3 regions of the Sporosarcina sp. SG10008 genome follow, and region 3 is predicted to be linked to each of the others. Evidence: riboswitches for the same ligand, from Rfam matches in the RefSeq annotation. Region 3 holds a riboswitch; each other region holds the start of a gene.
What was found. Region 3 has a riboswitch for cobalamin ahead of ACGLYD_RS19480 (hypothetical protein). Riboswitches for the same ligand answer to the same signal wherever they lie in the genome.
Positions count from the first base shown of each region.

Region 1: linked by a shared signal. The riboswitch ahead of ACGLYD_RS16620 (ABC transporter substrate-binding protein) and the one ahead of ACGLYD_RS19480 (hypothetical protein) in region 3 are both predicted to bind cobalamin.
Region 2: linked by a shared signal. The riboswitch ahead of mmgD (citrate synthase) and the one ahead of ACGLYD_RS19480 (hypothetical protein) in region 3 are both predicted to bind cobalamin.

Region 1 covers NZ_CP172607.1:3,546,743-3,550,939, forward strand. Annotated here, with positions in the region: gene ACGLYD_RS16610 (adenosylcobinamide amidohydrolase) at 1-836, opposite strand, end outside; gene ACGLYD_RS16615 (iron ABC transporter permease) at 838-1,833, opposite strand; gene ACGLYD_RS16620 (ABC transporter substrate-binding protein) at 1,826-2,788, opposite strand; cobalamin riboswitch at 2,907-3,092, opposite strand; gene argS (arginine--tRNA ligase) at 3,731-4,197, opposite strand, start outside.
Region 2 covers NZ_CP172607.1:828,680-832,876, reverse strand. Annotated here, with positions in the region: gene ACGLYD_RS04195 (bifunctional 2-methylcitrate dehydratase/aconitate hydratase) at 1-133, opposite strand, end outside; gene mmgD (citrate synthase) at 216-1,346, opposite strand; cobalamin riboswitch at 1,586-1,785, opposite strand; gene ACGLYD_RS04185 (hypothetical protein) at 2,829-4,091, opposite strand.
Region 3 covers NZ_CP172607.1:4,145,987-4,150,183, forward strand. Annotated here, with positions in the region: gene ACGLYD_RS19470 (GTP-binding protein) at 1-1,597, opposite strand, end outside; gene ACGLYD_RS19475 (hypothetical protein) at 1,718-1,894, shown strand; gene ACGLYD_RS19480 (hypothetical protein) at 2,644-2,871, opposite strand; cobalamin riboswitch at 3,136-3,328, opposite strand; gene ACGLYD_RS19485 (MFS transporter) at 3,470-4,197, shown strand, end outside.

The DNA of each region.
Region 1 (4,197 bases), 600 kb from region 3:
AAGTCCGATGCTATCGAAAAGTCCTCTTTTACAACGGCGAAAGGCTTAATTTCCTCTTTGGTTTCCGGCAGCAGTGTAATTTGAGGTTTTGGCAATTCAGGATGGGGCTGTGATTTTATTCGCGCACCGTAAACAGATTCGATTGCCTCTTCCATCACTACGTCTTGTGGCACACCTATTCTGGCAATCCGCCCTTTATCCATCAAGAGAAGTCGGTCGCAATATAAAGAAGCCAAATTGATATCGTGAAACACCGAAATAACTGTGAGTCCTTTGTCAATTGCCTGTTGACGAATCGTATCGAGTAATTGTTGTTGGTGAGCGATGTCCAAGTGATTCGTTGGCTCATCGAGTAATAAAATAGGCGCCTCCTGTGCGAGTGCCTGTGCGACGAAAACACGTTGCTGTTCACCGCCGGATAGGAGTTCTATCGAGTTTTCAGCATAACGTGTGATGGACATACTGGTTATGGCATCGGTCACGGCGCGCTCGTCTTCATCTGACCATGAGGAAAATAGTCCTGATTGGTGCGGATAGCGACCGAGTTCAACCGTTTCTCGAACAGTGTGGGAAAATGCATGTGCATGGAGTTGTGGCAAGACGGCTACTTTTTTGGCAAATTCTTTTTGTGAATAAGTAGAAGCGTCTTGCCCGTCAATTGTGACGGAACCCGTTTCCTTCGGGAGAATGCCTGAAATAATTTTCAAAAGTGTGGATTTACCACTGCCATTGGGTCCAAGTATGCCGAGTACTTCGCCTTTATTGACAGTGAATGTCACAGCTTTCACGATGGATTCTTTGCCATAACCACCGGAAATATTTTCGACTTTTAACATTTCACATGCCTCCTTTCCTCCGTTGTTTATAGAAGATAAATGCAAATACGGGTGCACCGATAAACGCTGTGATGACACCGACCGGAAGTTCTGTCGGCGAAATGATTGTCCGTGCAATTAAGTCGCAAATGATGAGCAACGTCGCACCGTTCATGAACGATAATGTCAGCAGATGACGATGATCAGATCCCCAAAGAAGTCGCGTCATATGCGGAACGACTAGACCAACAAAGCCAATTGTGCCGGACACCGCGACTGCCGAACCTGTCAGGATGGATCCACCAATCAAAATGGCAAACTTACGGCGTTTGACGTTGACACCTAAATGATGCGCTCGTTCTTCTCCAAATAACATCGCATTTAATTCGCGGCGATTCAGCCACAGCATGAATGAACCTACGACGACGAATGGCAAAATCATCGTAATATAATTCCATCCTCGCATCGAAACACTGCCGAGTAGCCAACCAATAATTTGGCGCAACTCTTCCCCTGTGAGCGCTATCATAAGTGATAGCACAGAACCGAGGAACGAACCGAAAATGATTCCGGTCAAAATAATTGTTTCCATTCTCATCGCTCGGTCAACGAGGCGTGCAAATCCAAGAACGAGGAACATTGTTAATGCAGCACCAACCATACTGAATATAGGAAGCGTATAAGTGCCTAAAAACGGGATAGAAATACCAAAAAAGAGCGTCATAACAGCACCGACCGAGGCGCCGGATGACACTCCGAGGGTGTATGGATCAGCGAGCGGATTTTTCAGCAACCCCTGGAAAGCAGCGCCCGAAATCGCGAGCGAAGCGCCGACAAGTCCCGCGAGCACGACACGCGGCATACGAATCTTCCACAAAATATTGGTAGCTGTTGCATCCGCCCCTGCATTCCATAACGTACTAATCGGTATTTTCACAGACCCGATTGACACACCGAGCCACACCGCCACAAGAAGTGCGGCGGCGGAAACGATGTAGGCAACGCTGGATTTACTCACCGAAAGCCTCAGGGTAGATGGCTTTTGCTATTTCTTCAAGCCCTTCAGCAAGACGGGGGCCTGTACGGCTAGTGATATTCTCTTTAACTTGAACAACAGCTTTTTCTTTAATTGCCGTAATCGTATCGAAACCTGGGCGTGCATAAACGTCTGCAACTGCCGTTTCGATATCATACAACACGATAATTACATCTGGATTACGGTTAATAATTTCTTCCGGAGCTATCATAAACCAGTCTTCCTGATCAGCAGCAATATTTTCAGCACCAATCATTTCTAGCATTTGATCCATAAATGTATTTTTTCCTGGTGTGTAAATGTTTGGCTCAGGTGATGTTTCAACGAAAACTGTTTTTTTATTGTCGACTGTTGCTATTTTCGCCAATACTTCTTCTACTTTTGCTTTCATATCCGTAATGATTTTTTCTGCTTCTACTGTTTTACCAGTCGCTTGACCGATTGTTTCAATCGTTGTGTACGTTTCTTCGAAACTCGCTGCATTTTTCACAACAAAGACTGGGATTCCTGCATCGCGGATTTGTTGCAGTCCTTCTTTGCCTGTTCCAAGTCCTGATTCATGTGCAAAAACAATTTCAGGGTTCATGGAAACGATTTTTTCGACGTTGAAATCCTGGCCGCCGATTTTCTCTTTTTCAAGTGCTTCTGCTGGATAATCATCGTAGTCATTGACGCCGACAATCGCATCCCCAAGACCTAGTTCAAACAATATTTCCGTGTTGCTTGGAACCATAGAAACGATTGTTGCCGGTGCAGTTTCCAGGGTAATTTCATTGCCAACCGAGTCCGTTAGCGTAAGCGGGAAGTCAGCTTTGACCACTTCCGCTTCCGGTGTTCCATCTACTTTCGGCTTATCTGGTGTAGCAGCTGTTCCACATGCTGCGAGCAAGAATACTGCCAAAAATGCCGTTAATCCTAATTGCCAAATCTTTTTCATGTTGTTTTCCTCCTGTTTGTTCCAAATAAAAATCCCCCGTAATTGCTACGGAGGAATAAGCTGAGTAAAAATCTGGACGCACAGTGACGTCGATTTTCACTAATCCTATCCTCGTAGGGTACGTGTGATCCATAAAGGCAGGTCTCCTGGCTCGTGTTCAAGGCTTGCCGCGTCTTCCCGGAACTTTTTCCAGTGACACATTGCGACTAACTCACACTTACAGTGGCGGGACCGCGCCGGCATTGAACCGACTTCCCTTTTAACCCCGTTTTTAATGCGGGGCACCTTTATGTTTGGTATGTATTTTGTACAACTTTCAGTATACTACAAATTTTTATTGTGTCGATAGTGAGGGAGATTTGTAGATTTAGATATGTTGAATTAAAGAATCCCGTTGAATCTGTTGTGTCGCTCGATGATGAGAGAGTATTAATTCGGAATGTGGATTGTAGATCGCTTGGCGCTAGAGTGTACATTAATCGGAAGAGTTGTAGTTCGGCGTGTGGATTACAGATCGCTTGGCGCTTTGGGGATGCCTCTCGCCATGAGTTTGGACTGAGATTATAATGTGAGTACTATTTTATACTAATTTCATTGAAGAAAGACATACTACGAGCTACAGGTCTTTTCCCCGACAATGCAATGTGCATTCTATTATATAGACAATCCAGCGAAGGCGCGCCTTCGTGGTAGCCGGAGCGATAAGACTGAAAGCGGTCTTCTTTCTGGCTTATCGCGGGAGGCATCCACAAAGCGTCGAAGCGATATTAGCAGGATTTCTAATTCATTCCAGGTAGTTGGACTTATTCAGCGGCCTTCCAAAAGCCCTTGTAAAGAGCATGCATCGTATTCATTTGTTCAACATATATAGGGAGAATATCTGCATGTGAAAAACGCCATACTTGAGAGATAACAATCTCTCAAGTATGGCGTTCAATTTTATTACATCTTTTCTGGAGCAGAAACACCAATAAGTTTCAATGCATTTGCAATTGTTGTGCGTGTGATTGTAATTAATGCTAGACGTGCTTCCGATAGTTCGCGGTTGTCTGGGTCTAGCACTTTTTCTGCGTTATAAAAGCTGTGGAATGTAGCCGCTAGTTCTTGGATATATGTTGCAACGCGGTGTGGTGAACGAATTCTCGCTGCATCACTGATTACTTGCGGGAAGTCACCGATTTTCTTCAGTAATTCCAACTCTTTTTCAGCTTGCAGTAAAGAAACATTATCCACAGATACAGCCATGCCATTTTCATCAGCTTGGCGCAAGATTGATGAAATCCGTGCATGCGCGTATTGTGCGTAGTACACAGGGTTTTCATTCGACTGAGAAATCGCTAGATCTAGGTCGAAGTCCATCTGCGAGTCACCTGAACGCATTGCGAAGAAGTAACGGACTGCGTCCAGAC
Region 2 (4,197 bases), 1.4 Mb from region 3:
ACCCGATTGTATCTATTAACACATTATGTGCTGTCTTATATGCTTCCTCGCTTGTAATTTCTTTATTTAAAACATAGTCCGTAATTTCCTCTATCAGTGTGTCCATTGTCATTTGTTCTTTCAATTTCAACATCTAACTCTTCCTTTCCGCTTTCAATTTGTTTAGAATAGTACTAAGTGATGCCTAGTGTATCGCTGTTGTGGTGAACGGCCAGTTACAACTCCCCAGTTGAATGATTGCTGTGTCGTTCGCCTATATAATGAACCCTTGGACGGTATAAACGATTATTTTCATGTTGTTCAATAACATGCGCACACAATCCTACTGTTCTCGAACCAAAAAAGATTGGTGTGTATAATGGGATTGGAATGCCCAGCATCCAATATACCGGTGCCGCGTAATAATCTAGATTTGGATAAAGTCCTTTCTCTCTCTCCATTATGGTTTCTCCCGCCTCACACATTCGGTAAAGGAGATCGTCACCCTTTAGCGCACATAACTCCTTTAAAGCATCCTTCATTACCAAGGCCCTTGGATCCATCTTTTTCATATAGACTCGATGACCAAACCCCATAATTTTCTCTTTATCACGTAAACGCTTTTCTAATAACAATTCAAATGCGTCAACAGAACCAGCCTCTAAAAGCATATTCATGACTGCTTCATTCGCTCCTCCATGTAAATAGCCCTTTAAAGAAGCAACCGCTCCAGTCAATGCACCATATAAATCCGAAAACGTCGAGGCAATTACCCTTGCGGTGAAGGTGGAATTTGGCATTTCGTGCTCGCTATAAAGTAGTAGCGACTGGTCAAAAATAGATTCTTCCAACTCTGTCGGTTTCCTCCCCGTAATCATATAAAGGAAATTAGCACTGTATGACAATTCTTTCAACGGGTGAATTTGTTCCTCTTCCTGTAAAATGTGAAAGCTGTTCGCAATTATTTCTGGAATTTTGCCAAGTAACTCGTAAGCTCTTTTTTTATTGATAGCTAGAGTGTGCTGATCAATTTCCTTATCATAGCCCGCTAAAGCAGATATCCCAGTTCGCAATGCGTCCATTGGATGTGTCTCTTTAGGCAATGCTTGCAAAATCTTTGTGACACCTTCTGGCACACCATGCTCTTTTTTCAATTTATCTGCCACATCTGCTTTTTCAGTATCAGACGGCAAGGTATTTTCCATTAGCAAGTGGACAATATCAAGATACCCTTTTGTTTTTGAAAGCTCGATTAAATCGTATCCTTTGATAATAATCTGACCCAATTCCGTATCGAGCAGCGAAATGGATGTTTCAGTGGCGATCACGCCTTCAAGTCCTGGTAAAAATGTAAGTGTATTCGTCAAACTATTTTCCCCCAATCTGAATGGTTATGACTCTGAGATTTGTAAACGCTTTCACTTCACCAAAAATTATCCTATTTGTATCTGTTCGCAGCGCTTCCCCTTATTTCTGACCATAAAAAAAACAACTTCATAAGAGAAGTTGTTAAAGAGTGCTAGAATCCCAACTAAAAGAAAGCTGCCTGTTAAAAATAGGCATAGCTCATCCGCGCGTCCTTAACACCCCCTATCCTCGTAGGTCAACATGTGTTATAAAAAGAGGCAGGTCTCCTGGCTAATGATCATTGCTATTCGTACCTTCCCACTTTTTTATAAAAAGCAGTGGTTTAAACGAAATCGCTCCCATTTACAGTTGCGGGACAGCGTCGGATTCTCACCGAACTTCCCTTTTAAGCAGACCAATACGTCAGTATTAATCCGCACCTATTTTTACACATATTCAATTATCGAAATATCCCCTTGACTATAACACAAACTTTTAAATATTCCAATTCTTTATTCATATCTAATTTCTATTGTTTCAGAGAGGCATTAAGTATACCGACTTCAAGAATGCGTAAACAATAATTGGATACTCTTTTCATTTTTCATCACTTATCATTACTATTACATAAATAGGAAACGTATATTCAATCCCCATTTACATACTATATATGTTGAATTAAAGAATCCCATTGAATCTTCCGTGGCGCTCAATAAGGAGAGCGTTTTAATTCGGAGGCCACTGAAAAAGTACGATTTCCTTCAATCCGGTTGATTTCCGTTCCGAGCGGACGCTTTCCGCGGGCACGGCTTCAGCCAATCGAACAGCAAAGGGTTCGATTGGCCGTATTTCTGCGTTCTTGGCAGAAATTAAGGCATTCTTGCCCCGTGCTCCCAACGCTAACGCTTTTGCTCGCAAAAGCCGTTCTGCGTAACGGCACTTCCTGCGGGGTCTTCAGCTCGCGCTGTTCCCGCTGGAGTCGCCGCTCTTCACTACAATCAACTAGTTCTTACTATAAAAAAGAACTTTTTCAGTTTTCTCTTAATTCGGGGTGTGGATTGTAGAGCGCTTGGCGCTTTGGCGACCCCTTTGCCGCGCGTGCACTAGGGTGTTCATTATCGAGAGAAATGTAATTTCGAGATGTATATGCTGAGATTATAAGGTGATTACTAGTTGATACTACTTATATTCAAGAAAGACGTGCTCCAACTTGCAAATTGCATCACAGATAATGAAAAGCTCTTTCTCACATAGACCATCTAGCGAAGGCGCGTCTTCGTGGTAGCCGGAGCGATAAGACTAAGGAGGGATGCAGTTCAATCCCTCCCATGTGGTCTTCTTTCTGGCTTATCGCGGGAGGCATCCACAAAGCGTCGAAGCGGTATTAGTGGGAATCCTAAACCATTCCAAGTACTAATGCTTTTTCAGTGACCTCCCAAAAGCCCTTGTAAAGCGCATACGCCATATTCATTTGTTCAACATATAGAATTAATTAACTGAACCTATATATCTCCTAAATCGACAATTTCCCCTGTCACCGCATCAACACATTCCGCCGCATCCAACAAGCCGCAAAGAATATACTTACCTGCGAACTCGTCATATACATAAGTCGGATCAAGCGTAATATATGGTATCATTTTCTCAAATGCTTCTTCAGGTGTTACGACCGCGTTTGCGGCAGGGAGAAAGGCTTCAAAAATCTCAAACATCGAGCCGTTATCAAGATAATTTAGCACCTTCATCGTTTCCGGATTCATGAAAACAACTACTTTTCGATTAAAAATCATTGGGTTTTCTTCATTTATTTCACAATGCGCTTCGATAAAGTTCTCTTGACAACGAAGTTGGGACAGCTTCCACTTCCCTGATTCATCAGGATATTCAGCCCGTAGGACATCCCGAACAACTTTTTTACTACGTTCAATTTGATCAGCCGACAACGTCAGTTTTTTACCTGCGTCGACGTTACCGAATGCTTCTTCTACGTTTGCTTCGGAAACAATTGTGATTTCTTCACGATCAATATTTTGTTCTAACGGTTTATTCCATTCGATTACTTCATCAATTTTAACTTCTGAACGCTCATGTTCCATAAATGGGATGATTCGGGCCCCGTCAACCGTTACGTACACTTCTTCCATTGCATAGACGGGAACAAAACGTTTTTCAGTTTCAGATGGAAACTTTATAAGTTGAAGCTGTTTTTTGACGATTGGTTCAATTTCTTCAAGTGTTAACGTGAATTTTGACTGCTCAACGAGATTTTGCGAAGGCATCGTTCCGTACGAATGATAAGAAGTCAGCTTGCCAACATCATCAAATTCAACTTCAATTATACAGCTCGGAGAAAAATAGATACCATCGATGTCTGATGTAAATTGAAACCCATTTGCATTCGCTTGCGTTAGTTTGAAATCCTGTTCGTACACCAATCCAGTTTCCTTTTCAAGCCATGCAGCGACTTCAGCAGCGGCTTTACCCGGAAAGTGCGTTTTTGTAGAAAATGATTCACCTTGTACGAATGACACATTACTAAAGTGTTGCTTTTGAATTGCATATTCAACAATCGCTGTTCCCTCGGGATTATAACCTTCTTCGATTGGCTCGTTTAACTCTTTAGGAAACCACTCCATAGTAAACGTATAGTAAGCATCCCCCATAGTATCTCGTACTTTATAAATCGTATGTCTTGCCATTCGGTAAGCATCCAAACCAAACTTTTCTTGCGCTTCATCGACAATCTTTTGTAGTCTCTTGTCCATGTTCCCACCCTTTTCCTATGTATTATTGAAATAAAGAACTTCATTCGTGTTGTTCAACATAAATGGTCAAAAATAAAAGCTGATTGCGCATGGCAGTCAGCTCTGT
Region 3 (4,197 bases):
CCACTTTTATTTTGAAATCGTAGTAGGGTTCGAGCAACGTATTGGGTACTTGTTCTAAACCTTGTCGCAGTGCCCGGAAAGTAGCCTCTCTAAAGTCGCCTCCAGATGTGTACTCGTTATGACTTCGTCCTGTCAGTAACGTTACTTTGACATCTGTAAGAGCTGAGCCGGTTAATAACCCATGATGCTCTCGTTCGAATAAATGGCCGCGTACTACGTTTTGGTGACCAATAAGTAAATCGTTTGCATGGCAGACGTTGTCGAACTGTATGCCACTATTCCTTTCGGTTGGTTCAATTAAAAGATGTACTTCCGCGTAATGCCTTAAAGGTTCAAAATGACCATAACCCGTTACGGATGTTTCAATGGTTTCCTTATACAGGATTTTAGGTTCACCGAAGGAGACTTGAATCGAAAAACGCTCGTTAACAATTTGTTGGAGTACTTCGAGCTGGATGACGCCCATAACGTGAACATGAATTTCTTGAAAATGTTCATCCCAGAAGACGCGCAAAGAAGGATCCTCCGCATCGAGTAGGTTAAAACATCGAAGTACTTCTTTCACATGGATGGCAACGTCGAAAATAACTTTTGACTTAAGGGTAGGCATCATGTCAAAGGTCGCTTTTTCTTCTAGTGCTCCAACGCCATCACCAATGGCCGCTTGCGTTAATCCAGTAACGGCGAACAGTTCACCGGCATGAACATGATCGATTGCTTTGAACTTATTACCGTTATAAACGCGTATCTGTGTCACTTTCTCCGTGTAATCTCCATAATTCACTCCATCCCTGACACTTAGCGTACCGCTTAGTGATTTAAGGAAAGTGACCCTGTTACCACTGTCATCATGGCGGATTTTATAGACCTGTGCAGCGAAATCACTATCATCATCGTAAGATGTTGTGGTCAATAAATCGAGCTTCTCGAAAAACGCCATGACACCAATGTCCTTGAGTGCAGAACCGCTGGAGAGGGCGAAGATTTTATTGTCGCTAATCATTTTCTTTAATGTTGCAAGCCACAAATCGTTGTCGTAACCTGATTCCATATAGGTCTCAAGAAGTACTTCATCACGTTCTGCGATAAATTCAATGAGTTCCTCTTCCATAATTCCTTCATTGAAAGAGGATGTAAGATCACATATATCTTCCGATAGATTGGTGCGCATTTCATGAATAACACTTGTAATGTCGGTTCCTTCACGGTCCGTTTTATTGATGAAAAAGAATGTGGGTACCTGATGTTTGCGGAGCAGTTGCCAGACGGTTTCCGTATGACCTTCCACGCCATCGCTTGCGCTAATGATAATAATGGCATAGTCCATTACTTGAATTGCACGTTCCATTTCAGGAGAAAAATCGACGTGTCCAGGTGTATCGATAATGTAGTAGGTAGATCCGTTATAGGAAATGGATGCCTGGTCTGCAAAAACCGTAATACCTCTTTCTTTCTCAATTGTATGGCTATCGAGGAAGGCGTCTTTATGGTCCACGCGTCCTCTCTGCTTAATGCTTTTTGTATGATAAAGCAGTTGTTCAGAAAAAGTTGTTTTTCCTGCATCTACGTGTGCAAGTATGCCAATTGTTTTATACATGATGTCGCTCCTGTCCATTTCTTGCTACTACCAGTAGTATAGCAAATCTGAATTGGGCGAATGACCTTAAATAGGTGTTATACTGTAAAGACAAACTGAATGTGAAGGAGGAATCAGATTTTGAAATATTCAAGAACGAAAATGGAACAGCTTGTAAAGAATGATAAAGAGCTGTCAAAACGTCTGAAACAGATAATGGCAGAGCTTGACTTAGAGAAGAGTTTTGCTTTGAAAGCGTTGTATCATGCGGATGTAAAAGACGGTGGTACGCATCAGAGGAATTATCAGGAACTGTAGGTAAATTAAAAGCGTGGAAAGTCTATTATGACTGCCACGCTTTTTTTGATGCCTTTTTCACCGGATCATTTTCAGTCCGCTTTCGGCGAACTATTCATTGCTCCTAGTTAATCCTGTTGCGAATAGTTGCCTGTCGCATCCCTACACATCAAGACATCTCGGTAATCATATAGAGGTCGTTCAATTCAAAGCAATTCAAAGTAATTGTACAAGAAGCGGCTATATATGTTGAATTAAAGAATCCTATTGAATCAGTTGTGGTGCTCAATAATGAGAGAGCTGTTATTCGGGTTGTGGATTGTAGATCGCTTGGCGCTTTGGGGATGCCTTTGACCGTAAGCCTGGATTAGCGCTTCGCATCCAGTCTTACGGCTTCGGCGACCCCTGTTAAGGTGCCTTCGCTCAGTATATATACCGGATTCAACATATATAATTATAGTCAAGAAATCCGCAATCTAGGTTGCAGATTTCATCGCAGATAATGAAATGCGCTATCTCACATAGACCACCCAGCGCAGGCGCGTCTTCGTGGTAGCCGGAGCGATAAGACTGAAAGCGGTCTCCTTTCTGGCTTATCGCGGGAGGCATCCACAAAGCGTCGAAGCGGTATTGGCAGGAATTCTAATTTGCTCTAAGTATTGGGGCTTTTTCAGTGGCCTCTCAAAAGCCCTTGTAAAGCGTATACGCCGTATTCATTTGTTCAACATATATAGTGTTGGATTCAGTTATTTACTGGTTGTTTTTTAAGCTTAATCTTCTGGTGAACCGATTACTTCGTGTTTGATTTCATCGAATGCTTTTTGGAGGTTACGTGAATAAAGTTTTTTTACCTCTTCGTTTATAGACGTTGTTTTTCCAATCTGTTCTTCGTAATAAGAATAAGTTGAAGACAGTGATTGTGATTCGCTTATGATGAGATTTGTCATTAAGACATGTTTGAATGCGTCCAGATAATATTCTTTTGTTCCAAGTTTCATTGGCTAAAATCCCTTTCTTTTATGGAAATAAAAAAGCATCTTCCTAGTTAAACGTAAGGAAGATGCTAGTATGCGTAAATTTGTATGGTCGCTTGTTGCCGTAACGAATGGTTCGTAAACAGAAGTACACTATTGACTGCACAGTGAAATAAGAGGTATTGAGTCCTCTTATGTTTCTTTTGTATTACGTTCTTTCGTACGGCGGCTTTTACAAGAAATTGCTCGATCATAGCCGCACTTAACACCTCCTATCCGCGTAGGGAATTGGTGTGTACTGAAATAGGCAGGTCTCCTGGCTCATGATCATCGCGTTCTTTTCCCTTCCCATTCGTAACGAACAGTGGATTTGAAAAGAGTACTCCCATTTACAGTTGCGGGACAGCGTCGGTTTTTCACCGAACTTCCCTTTTAAGCTTTTATACAAACGTAAAAAAGCACCTAATTTCTACACGTTATTCAGTTGTGCTTTTACTATAACATACATATTGTCTGACTTAACACGATTGCTAAACAAGGGGTTCATTAATGGCCCATTACCGCAAATTTGGACAAGAAAATGTCTATCCCTCTTACTATAATCAAGCTGGGGGGATAGAAAATGAATAAAATAAAAACAAAAGATCCATATCGAGTTTATATTTCTACATGCTTCTTATCACAATTATTTTTCACATTTATATTTACGGTGAACTTGTTGTACCATGTGCAAACTGTAAAACTTGATCCGCTTCAACTTGTGTTAATTGGGACCGTTTTGGAGCTTTCCGTTTTTCTTTTTGAGATTCCAACTGGGGTTGTTTCGGATTTAAAAAGTCGGAAGTTATCTTTAATAATTGGGTATATATTAATAGGAATCGGTTTTTTAATTGAAGGGGTATTTCCCTATTTTGTAACAGTGCTAGTGGCTCAAATTGCATGGGGGATTGGCTATACCTTTACTAGCGGCTCTCAGCAAGCCTGGATTGCAGATGAAATAGGGGAGGAACGTGCTTCACTGGCATTTATAAAAGGGGCAAAGGCCGGTAATCTTGGCCAAATTATAGCTATTCCGCTCAGTATTTTAATGGGCTATTTTATGATTAACCTACCAATCATTATCGGCGGGCTATGTATGATTGGATTAGCCGTCTATTTAATGATTTTTATGAAAGAAGAAAACTTCAAACCGTTAGATAAAGAAGGAAGAATATCTACGCTGGGAAGTATGAAGGAGAATATGGGCAATATTATTTCCTATTCCAAAGCGAGCTTCATCATAAGGATGCTATTTCTCATTGCTTTATTTATTGGGTTTTATAGTGAAGGTTTTGACCGATTATGGATCGC